Linked DNA regions of Algoriphagus sp. Y33. The protein of the gene in region 2 interacts with the protein of the main gene of each other region in a pairwise test. Links are inferred from orthologs where the notes say so. Each region holds a gene or a part of one and is shown on either strand. Other genes may lie near its edges.

Evidence for each region.
Region 1: the proteins of rplK (region 2) and prmA interact in binary tests that used the Escherichia coli proteins (3 or more experiments, as listed by UniProt). The link is inferred for Algoriphagus sp. Y33 from one-to-one orthologs.

What each region holds. Positions count from the first base shown.
Region 1 is NZ_CP061947.1:4,905,981-4,910,148, forward strand. Bases 362-3,202 are described here. They hold prmA (50S ribosomal protein L11 methyltransferase), read right to left. Parts: upstream 2,276-3,202; coding sequence 1,448-2,275; downstream 362-1,447. Other genes in these bases: recJ (single-stranded-DNA-specific exonuclease RecJ), read right to left, coding at 362-1,085; tpiA (triose-phosphate isomerase), read right to left, coding at 2,281-3,042; ID165_RS19985 (regulatory protein RecX), read left to right, coding at 3,115-3,202. In the rest of the region: more of recJ, read right to left, coding at 1-361; more of ID165_RS19985, read left to right, coding at 3,203-3,621; 1-hydroxycarotenoid 3,4-desaturase CrtD, read right to left, coding at 4,008-4,168. UniProt on the Escherichia coli protein: Methylates ribosomal protein L11.
Region 2 is NZ_CP061947.1:4,668,350-4,672,670, reverse strand. What follows is about bases 1,117-4,110. They hold rplK (50S ribosomal protein L11), read left to right. Parts: upstream 1,117-2,388; coding sequence 2,389-2,832; downstream 2,833-4,110. Other genes in these bases: rplJ (50S ribosomal protein L10), read left to right, coding at 3,544-4,086; rplA (50S ribosomal protein L1), read left to right, coding at 2,843-3,541; nusG (transcription termination/antitermination protein NusG), read left to right, coding at 1,828-2,385; secE (preprotein translocase subunit SecE), read left to right, coding at 1,621-1,809; tuf (elongation factor Tu), read left to right, coding at 1,117-1,412. Outside these bases: more of tuf, read left to right, coding at 225-1,116; rplL (50S ribosomal protein L7/L12), read left to right, coding at 4,129-4,321. UniProt on the Escherichia coli protein: Forms part of the ribosomal stalk which helps the ribosome interact with GTP-bound translation factors.

The DNA of each region.
Region 1 (4,168 bases), 240 kb from region 2 along the record:
ACGCCCTTGTGCCAATCCTCTTTAAAAAGCACAGTAGAATTCCACATGGTCAGTTCTTCGCGGGAAGCAATCATCTCAAAGGCTTCCTTTGTGATGTTCTCATCAAAATTCCTTCGGGTGGCATTCACTTCGTCCACGACTTTGGCCCGTTCCATCGCCCCTTCCAAATCTGAAGAAATAAGTAACTCCACGGATGCCTTGGCATGTTCCAATCTTCCTGAAGCATTTATTCTCGGGCCAATTTTGAATACCACGTCAGAGATGCCTATGTCCTTTTCCAAATTGCTGCTCAACATTAAGGCTTTCAATCCCGGACGGGGTGTATTATTTATCCGATCGAGTCCATAATAAGCAAGAATTCTATTTTCACCGGTGATCGGAACAATGTCCGCCGCGATACTTACTGCTACCAGATCCAGATAGGCATCCAACTGAGAACTGTCGATTCCACGTTTTGCAGCTATAGCCTGGATCAATTTGAAGCCAACACCGGCACCGCTAAGTTCTTTGTAGGGATAATTGCAATCGCTGCGTTTGGCATCCAAGACTGCCACAGCAGCGGGCAGTTCATCTCCCGGAGTGTGGTGATCGCAGATAATAAAATCAATTCCTAGCTGTGAGGCTAAAGCAACCTTCTCTATAGCCTTAATACCACAATCCAGCGCAATGATCAACTTAATATTATTCTCAGCGGCAAATCGAACACCTTTTTCCGATATGCCATAGCCCTCCTTATAGCGATCAGGGATATAAAAAACCACATCGGGATAGAACGTCTTCAGGAAACCGTACATCAGTGCCACTGCGGTGGTACCATCCACATCATAATCTCCATAAACCATGATCTTCTCTTCACCTGCAATCGCCTCCTGGATTCTGTCCACAGCCTCAGCCATATCTTTCATCAGAAAAGGATCGTGCAACTGAACCAAAGATGGCCGGAAGTAACTCTTTGCCTGTTCAAAACTGCCCACTCCACGATTAATCAGCATGTTTGCCAATGTTGGATTGACATTGATCTCCTTGCTCAGGCGATCTATTGCCAATTGTGAGGTTTTGGGCTTTTGTTTCCAGAGGTACTCCATGAAGCTAATTTAGTAAACTAAGATTATTGTGATTTATAAATTAAAAGTATTGGTTCTATAATCGGCTATGGAAGCCTAAAAGTTTACTCCAAACCAAAAAAAGCTAGCCTTTTTCCCTCTTGTATTTTCCCCAAAAATAAACCGGAAAAACAAGCGCTTTAAGTTTCCAATCATTCCGCTCGGCTAATGTCAGTCCGGTATCCTCATGAACAGCACGGTACATCCTCCCCGCAAAGAGACAATGCCCTGTCAATAACACAAATACGGCGGCGTAAATAATCAATTCTGTCACTTGAGTTGTAAGGTATTAAAGTTGTAAGGTACCGATTCTCAATTCTATTTGTCTTAAGTCTAATATCTTATCAAACCTTCCGCAAAATCAACGCAGCCCAATTATCCCTGCTTTGCTGAGAGATCAATTCCAATCCCAAGGGTCTTGCGCAATCGTTCAAATCCTCAATATCTTCTGTATAAAAGCCACTGAGCAACAAGTAACCGCTGGCCTTCAGCAAATCCACATAAATGCTCATTTCATCCAAAAGGACATTTTTATTGATATTGGCCAAGACGATGTCAAACTCGCCTAGCGGATTCACTTCCCGGATCGTCCCCAATTCCATTCGGGTAGTCAATCCATTTAGGTCAAAATTCTCGTTTCCATTATCCACACACCAATCATCAATATCAAACGCTTTGACCTCACTGGCTCCAAGCAAATGCGCCATCACAGCGAGGATTCCTGTACCCGATCCCACATCCAACACTCTTTTACCCAAGTGATCGATTTCCCCCTGATGACGAAGCATCTGGAAGGTAGTAGCATGGTGCCCAGTACCAAAAGACATTTTTGGATTGATCACAATCTCATACTTAAAATCAGGTTTGCTTGGGTGAAAAGAAGCCCGCACATACACGAGGTCGTCCACAACGATAGGATCATAATTTTTCTCCCATTCTTCATTCCAGTTGACCTTGGGCATTACACCTTCTTCCAGGGTGATTTCGGCCTTCTCTTTATACTGGGCTATCACCTCATCAAAGGACTGACGGTCAAAATCAGATTCCAGTGTATAAGCATCGATTCCCTCCTCAGTTTCGAGAAAGGAATCAAAGCCCAACATAGATAATTCAGCAATAAGGATTTCCCGGAATTCTTCCAGGCACTTGATTCTAAACTCCAGGTAATCCATTTTTATTAGAAGGATTTGATAATATCTACGAAATCACGAGACTTCAGTGATGCTCCACCGATCAATCCGCCATCTACATCAGGCTTAGCAAAAAGCTCCTGCGCATTTTTTGGATTGCAGCTACCTCCATAAAGGATTGACGTATTATCTGCGATGTCCTTTCCATATTTGGAAGCGATGTGTCTTCTCAAGGCTGCATGCATATCCTGGGCTTCCTCAGAACTGGCAGTCTTACCTGTTCCGATAGCCCAGATCGGCTCATAAGCAATCACAACTTTAGAAAAATCCTCAGGACTTAAGTCAAAAAGACCTTCTGTCAACTGAAATTTCACATTTGGCTCATGTGTACCGGCAGTTCGAACCTCAAGGGATTCTCCACAACAGAAGATTGGAATCAAGCCATTTGCCAAAGCAAGCTTCACTTTTGCGGCAAGCATTTCATTGCCTTCTTTGAAATATTCCCGACGCTCACTATGTCCAATGATCACGTATTGCACGCCAAAAGAAGCTAGTATCTTGGCAGAGATCTCTCCTGTAAATGCCCCTGCTTCTTTATCAGAGCAGTTCTGAGCTCCAATAAACACACTTTTTGATTCTCCTATGAGTTTTTTAACAGGGAAAATATGGGGAAAAGGAGGATTAAGTACTGCGATAGCATCTCCGGAATGCTCGTCCTTGATCATGTTTAATATTTCGGAAGTAAGGGTCTGACCTTCTTCGAAAGTCATGTTCATTTTCCAGTTGCCGGCTACGATTTTCTTACGCATAATGTGTTTTGAAAATTTAATAAGGTTTGATAAAAAAGAAACTAGGGATAATTTGGTCTAAAATTACGGAAAATGTCCAGTTGGGGAAAATATAAGCCAAATGAGTCAGGAAAAAACTCCTGGTCCCGGGAGGAAGCTTTTGAAAAGCTCACAACCTTCTGCGCCTATCAGGATCGCTGCCCTTGGGAAATCCGTCGCAAACTCTACGAAAAAGGCATAAAGGATGAGCTTGCTGAGCAATTAATCGCTGAATTGATTGACGAAGAATTTGTGGATGAAGAGCGCTATGCAAGAGCCTTTGCCAGAGGCAAATTCAGACTGAAAAAATGGGGGAGAAACCGCATCCGAATGGAGCTGAAAATGCGGGAAATTTCCGAGGAACTCATCCGAAAGGGAATTTCCGAAATCGATCCGGAGGAATATTTCGATACCCTTTTGACCCAAACCGAGAAAAAGTGGGAAAGCACGCATGAAGCTGATGACTACAAAAAGAAATTCAAAGTCACTCAATACCTGATAAACAAGGGCTTTGAGATGGATCTGGTGAAAGAAGCTTGGGATAGTTTGCAGTCGCAGTGATCAGTCGCAGTAGTAAGTCGCAGTCATCAACTTTGGCGTCATTGCGAGGAACGAAGCAATCCCTTTAGAAAGACTTTTGGGTTCCGTCATTGCGAGGAACAGCCTGCGCCGATGAGTCGGGGAAGCAATCCCGTTTTAGCTCATTGCACATGTTGTAAAAGATTCTGTGCTTACCAAAATGAGATTGCCTGCCTGCGGAAGGCAGGCTTCGTCGTGCCTCCTCGCAATGAGGTAGGAGAAGAAGACTTGTGCCGGGATGCAATGCAGTCTTCTGACTGCCTCTGATTGTTTAAACTGATAGAAGTCTGAAGACTTCAATAGAATATGTCCAAGTCTGAAGACTTGAACAAGTGTAGGAAGTATAAACTGCAACTGAACTCTGCCTACTAGTTTTCAATCATTTCACTCATGATTTTTGCAGAAAGCAGGCAAAGCGGAATTCCACCTCCGGGATGAACTGATCCCCCGCAGAAGTAAAGGTTTTTGATTGAGGAAGAATAGTTTGCATGACGCAGGAAGGCTGCAAACTTGTTATTTGAACTGTTGC
Region 2 (4,321 bases):
CTTCCAAGCTGCAGGTCGCGGGTTCGAGCCTCGTCTCCCGCTCTTTGTTTCCCCTAAGGATTACCTTAGGGGGGCATAAGAGTCTAAGCCGACGTAGCTCAGGGGTAGAGTACTTCCTTGGTAAGGAAGGGGTCAGGGGTTCAAATCCCCTCGTTGGCTCATTTCGGCTTAATAAGGAAAAAAAAATTAATATATCTTTAAACTTAAACTGAGGATTTTCACGCATGGCAAAAGCACAATTCGACCGTTCCAAGCCGCACGTTAATATCGGTACGATTGGTCACGTAGATCATGGAAAGACCACTTTGACTGCTGCCATCACTACCGTACTGGCTAGTAAGGGTCTATCTGAATTAAGAGACTTTTCTTCTATCGATAACGCACCGGAAGAGAAAGAAAGAGGTATCACCATTAACACCTCTCACGTAGAATATCAAACTGAAAACAGACACTACGCTCACGTAGATTGCCCTGGTCACGCTGATTACGTTAAGAACATGGTAACGGGTGCTGCCCAAATGGACGGTGCTATTCTAGTGGTAGCAGCTACAGATGGACCTATGCCTCAAACTAGAGAGCATATCCTTTTGGCCCGTCAGGTAGGTGTACCTCAGCTAGTAGTATTTATGAACAAAGTGGATATGGTGGATGATCCTGAGCTTCTTGAGCTTGTGGAGATGGAAATCAGAGAGCTACTTTCTTTCTATGAATTTGACGGTGACAATATCCCGGTAATCGCTGGTTCTGCACTTGGTGCATTGAATGGTGAAGCAAAGTGGGTTGATACTGTAATGGAATTGATGAATGCTGTTGATTCTTACATTCCACTTCCTGAGAGAGCTATTGACAAAGACTTCTTGATGCCTGTAGAAGATGTGTTCTCGATCACTGGTCGTGGTACTGTAGCTACCGGTAGAATCGAAAGAGGTGTTGTAAACTCCGGAGAAGCAGTTGACATCATCGGTATGGGTGCTGAAGGCCTTAAATCTACTGTTACCGGTGTTGAGATGTTCCGTAAGATCCTTGACAGAGGTGAAGCTGGTGATAACGTGGGTCTATTGCTAAGAGGTATTGAAAAATCACAAATCAAGCGTGGTATGATTATCTGTAAGCCAGGATCTGTGAAGCCTCACTCTCACTTCAACGCTGAAGTTTACGTTCTTTCAAAAGAAGAAGGTGGACGTCACACACCATTCTTCAACAAATACCGTCCACAGTTCTACCTTAGAACTACAGACGTGACAGGTGAGATTAAACTTCCTGAGAACGTTGAGATGGTAATGCCTGGTGATAACGTGACTATCGAAGTTACATTGCTTAATGCAGTCGCTCTTGAGAAAGGTCTTCGTTTTGCTATCCGTGAAGGTGGTAGAACAGTAGGAGCCGGTCAGGTTACAGAAATTCTTGACTAATCATCAATCACTGATTGACTATTAATACAATGCGATCTCAAATTATTTTGGGATCGCATTTGTTTCTTTAGTAATCAATACCTAATTTTGCGTTCCCTTTAGCGGGACGTTCATTTACACGGGCATAGTTCAACGGCAGAATAGCGGTCTCCAAAACCGTTGATGGGAGTTCGAATCTCTCTGCCCGTGCCAGTAAGTTAAGTACACTATGAATCTAAAAAACTTTGTCCTGGAATCATATGATGAAATGAAGAATAAGGTCACTTGGCCAAAATTCTCTTTTCTTCAAAACAGTGCAGTATTGGTGTTGGTCGCTTCCTTGATCTTTGCCCTATTTATAGGGGTGGTGGATCTGGGATTTGAAAACATCATGACATGGTTTTATGATTTATTCTAATTGAATTGACATTACAGAATGGCTGAACATAAATGGTACGTACTCAGAGTAGTAGCGGGACAGGAGAAAAAAACTAAGACCTATTTGGATAATGAAATTACCAGACAGGATATTGGGGATTTTATTCCTGAAGTCTTAATACCCTCCGAGAAAGTATATGAGATGCGTAACGGTAAAAAGCGTGTCCGAGAGAGAAACTTCTTTCCCGGATATGTTTTAGTTAATGCAGATCTCTCCAATGGTGAGGCCAATCACGTAATTACAAGTATTCCGGGAGTAATCGGTTTCTTAGGATCTAACTCAGGCGGGGCTTCCAAAACCCCTGAGCCACTTCGTCAGTCAGAAATCAACCGTATCTTAGGTAAGGTGGAAGAGATTGACGAGTTCGCAGAGAAACTGGATACACCATTTATAGTCGGAGAGACTGTCAAAGTAATGGACGGTCCTTTCAGTGGATTTACCGGAACTATAGAGGAGATATTTGAGGAGAAGAAAAAACTTAATGTTATGGTTAAGATTTTCGGCCGAAATACTCCTGTTGAATTAAACTTTATACAAGTAGAAAAACAAGACTAAGCAATGGCTAAGGAAATCACTGGTTATTTAAAACTACAAGTGAAAGGTGGCCAGGCAAACCCGTCGCCTCCAGTAGGTCCGGCTCTTGGTTCCAAGGGTCTGAACATTATGGAGTTCTGTAAGCAGTACAATGCACGTACCCAGGATAAAATGGGCCAAGTGCTTCCTGTATTGATTACGATCTATTCAGATAAGTCTTTTGACTTCGTAGTAAAAACACCTCCTGCGGCAAATTTGTTGCTAGAGGCTGCGAAAATTAAAAGCGGATCTGCCGAGCCAAACCGTAAGAAGGTAGGATCGGTGACCTGGGATCAGGTTAAGGAAATAGCGGAGGTTAAAATGCCTGACCTTAATGCTTTCAAAGTGGAGTCGGCTATGAAAATGGTGGCTGGCACAGCACGAAGCATGGGAATCACAGTATCTGGTAAAGCCCCTTGGGAAGTATAAATAAAAAACAATGGCTAAGTTAACAAAAAAGCAAAAAGAAGCTCTTTCTAAGTACGACCCAAGCCAAGTGTACTCCCTGGAGGCAGCTTCTACTATCGTGAAGGATATTACTATGACGAAGTTTGACGCTTCTGTAGATCTTGACATCCGTCTGGGTGTGGATCCACGTAAAGCTGATCAAATGGTAAGAGGCGTAGTTGCGCTTCCTCATGGTACAGGCAAAGACATCAAAGTATTGGTTCTTTGTACTCCTGACAAAGTAGCAGAAGCAACCGAAGCAGGTGCAGATTACGCAGGCTTGGACGACTATATAGCTAAAATCGAAGGCGGATGGACTGACATTGATGTCATCATCACTATGCCTAACGTAATGGCGAAAGTAGGTAGATTGGGTAGAGTATTAGGACCAAGAGGTCTTATGCCAAACCCTAAATCAGGAACTGTTACTCTGGATGTAGCTAAGGCGGTAAGAGAAGTAAAAGCGGGTAAAATCGATTTCAAAGTAGATAAATTTGGGATTATTCACGCGGGTATAGGTAAAGCATCCTTCACTGCTGCGCAGATCGAAGAAAATGTTAAAGAACTTATCCTTACTATTTCTAAGCTGAAGCCATCATCTTCTAAAGGAACGTATTTCAAGAGTATTCATTTATCCAGTACGATGTCTCCTGGGATTGCAGTGGACAAGGGTAGCATTCAAGGAATTTAATCATGACTAGAGACGAAAAAAAAGTAATAATCGACGGTCTTACTGAGAAATTTAAAGAAAACCCTTTCTTCTATATCACTGATGCTTCAGGATTTTCTGTAGCACAAGTGAATGCATTCAGAAGAGCTTGTTACGAAAAAGGAGTGGAGTACAAAGTGTACAAAAACACCTTGGTGACGAAAGCATTGGAAAATTTAGATGCCGACTTTACGGAGTTGTCAGATAAAGCATTGAAAGGATTCTCCGGAATTATATTCTCAAAAGAGACGAGTAATCTTCCAGCAAATGTATTGCTGGATTTCAGAAAAAAATTAGGTAAAAAAGCAACTAAGCCAGCATTCAAAGGCGCCTCTATCGATGCAGATATTTTCATCGGTGAAGAGAACCTAGAGATGTTATCTAAGTTGAAGTCAAGGGAAGAATTGTTGGGCGATCTAATCAGCTTGCTACAGTCTCCTGCGATGAATCTTATCTCAGCATTGCAAAGTGGCCAGAACAATATTACTGGTGTGCTTAAGACGCTTGCTGATAGAGAAGAAAAATAAGTTAAAAAAAATCATTCAAATAAATATTAAATTTCAAATACAATGGCAGATCTTACGCAACTTGCAGATCAGTTGGTAAACTTGACTGTAAAAGAGGTTAAAGAATTGACAGATATACTTAAGGATCAGTATGGCATCGAGCCAGCTGCTGCAGGTGCAGTAGTTGTAGCTGGTGGCGCTGGTGCCGGTGAAGCTGCAGCTGAAGAGGAGAAAACGACTTTTGACGTGATCTTGA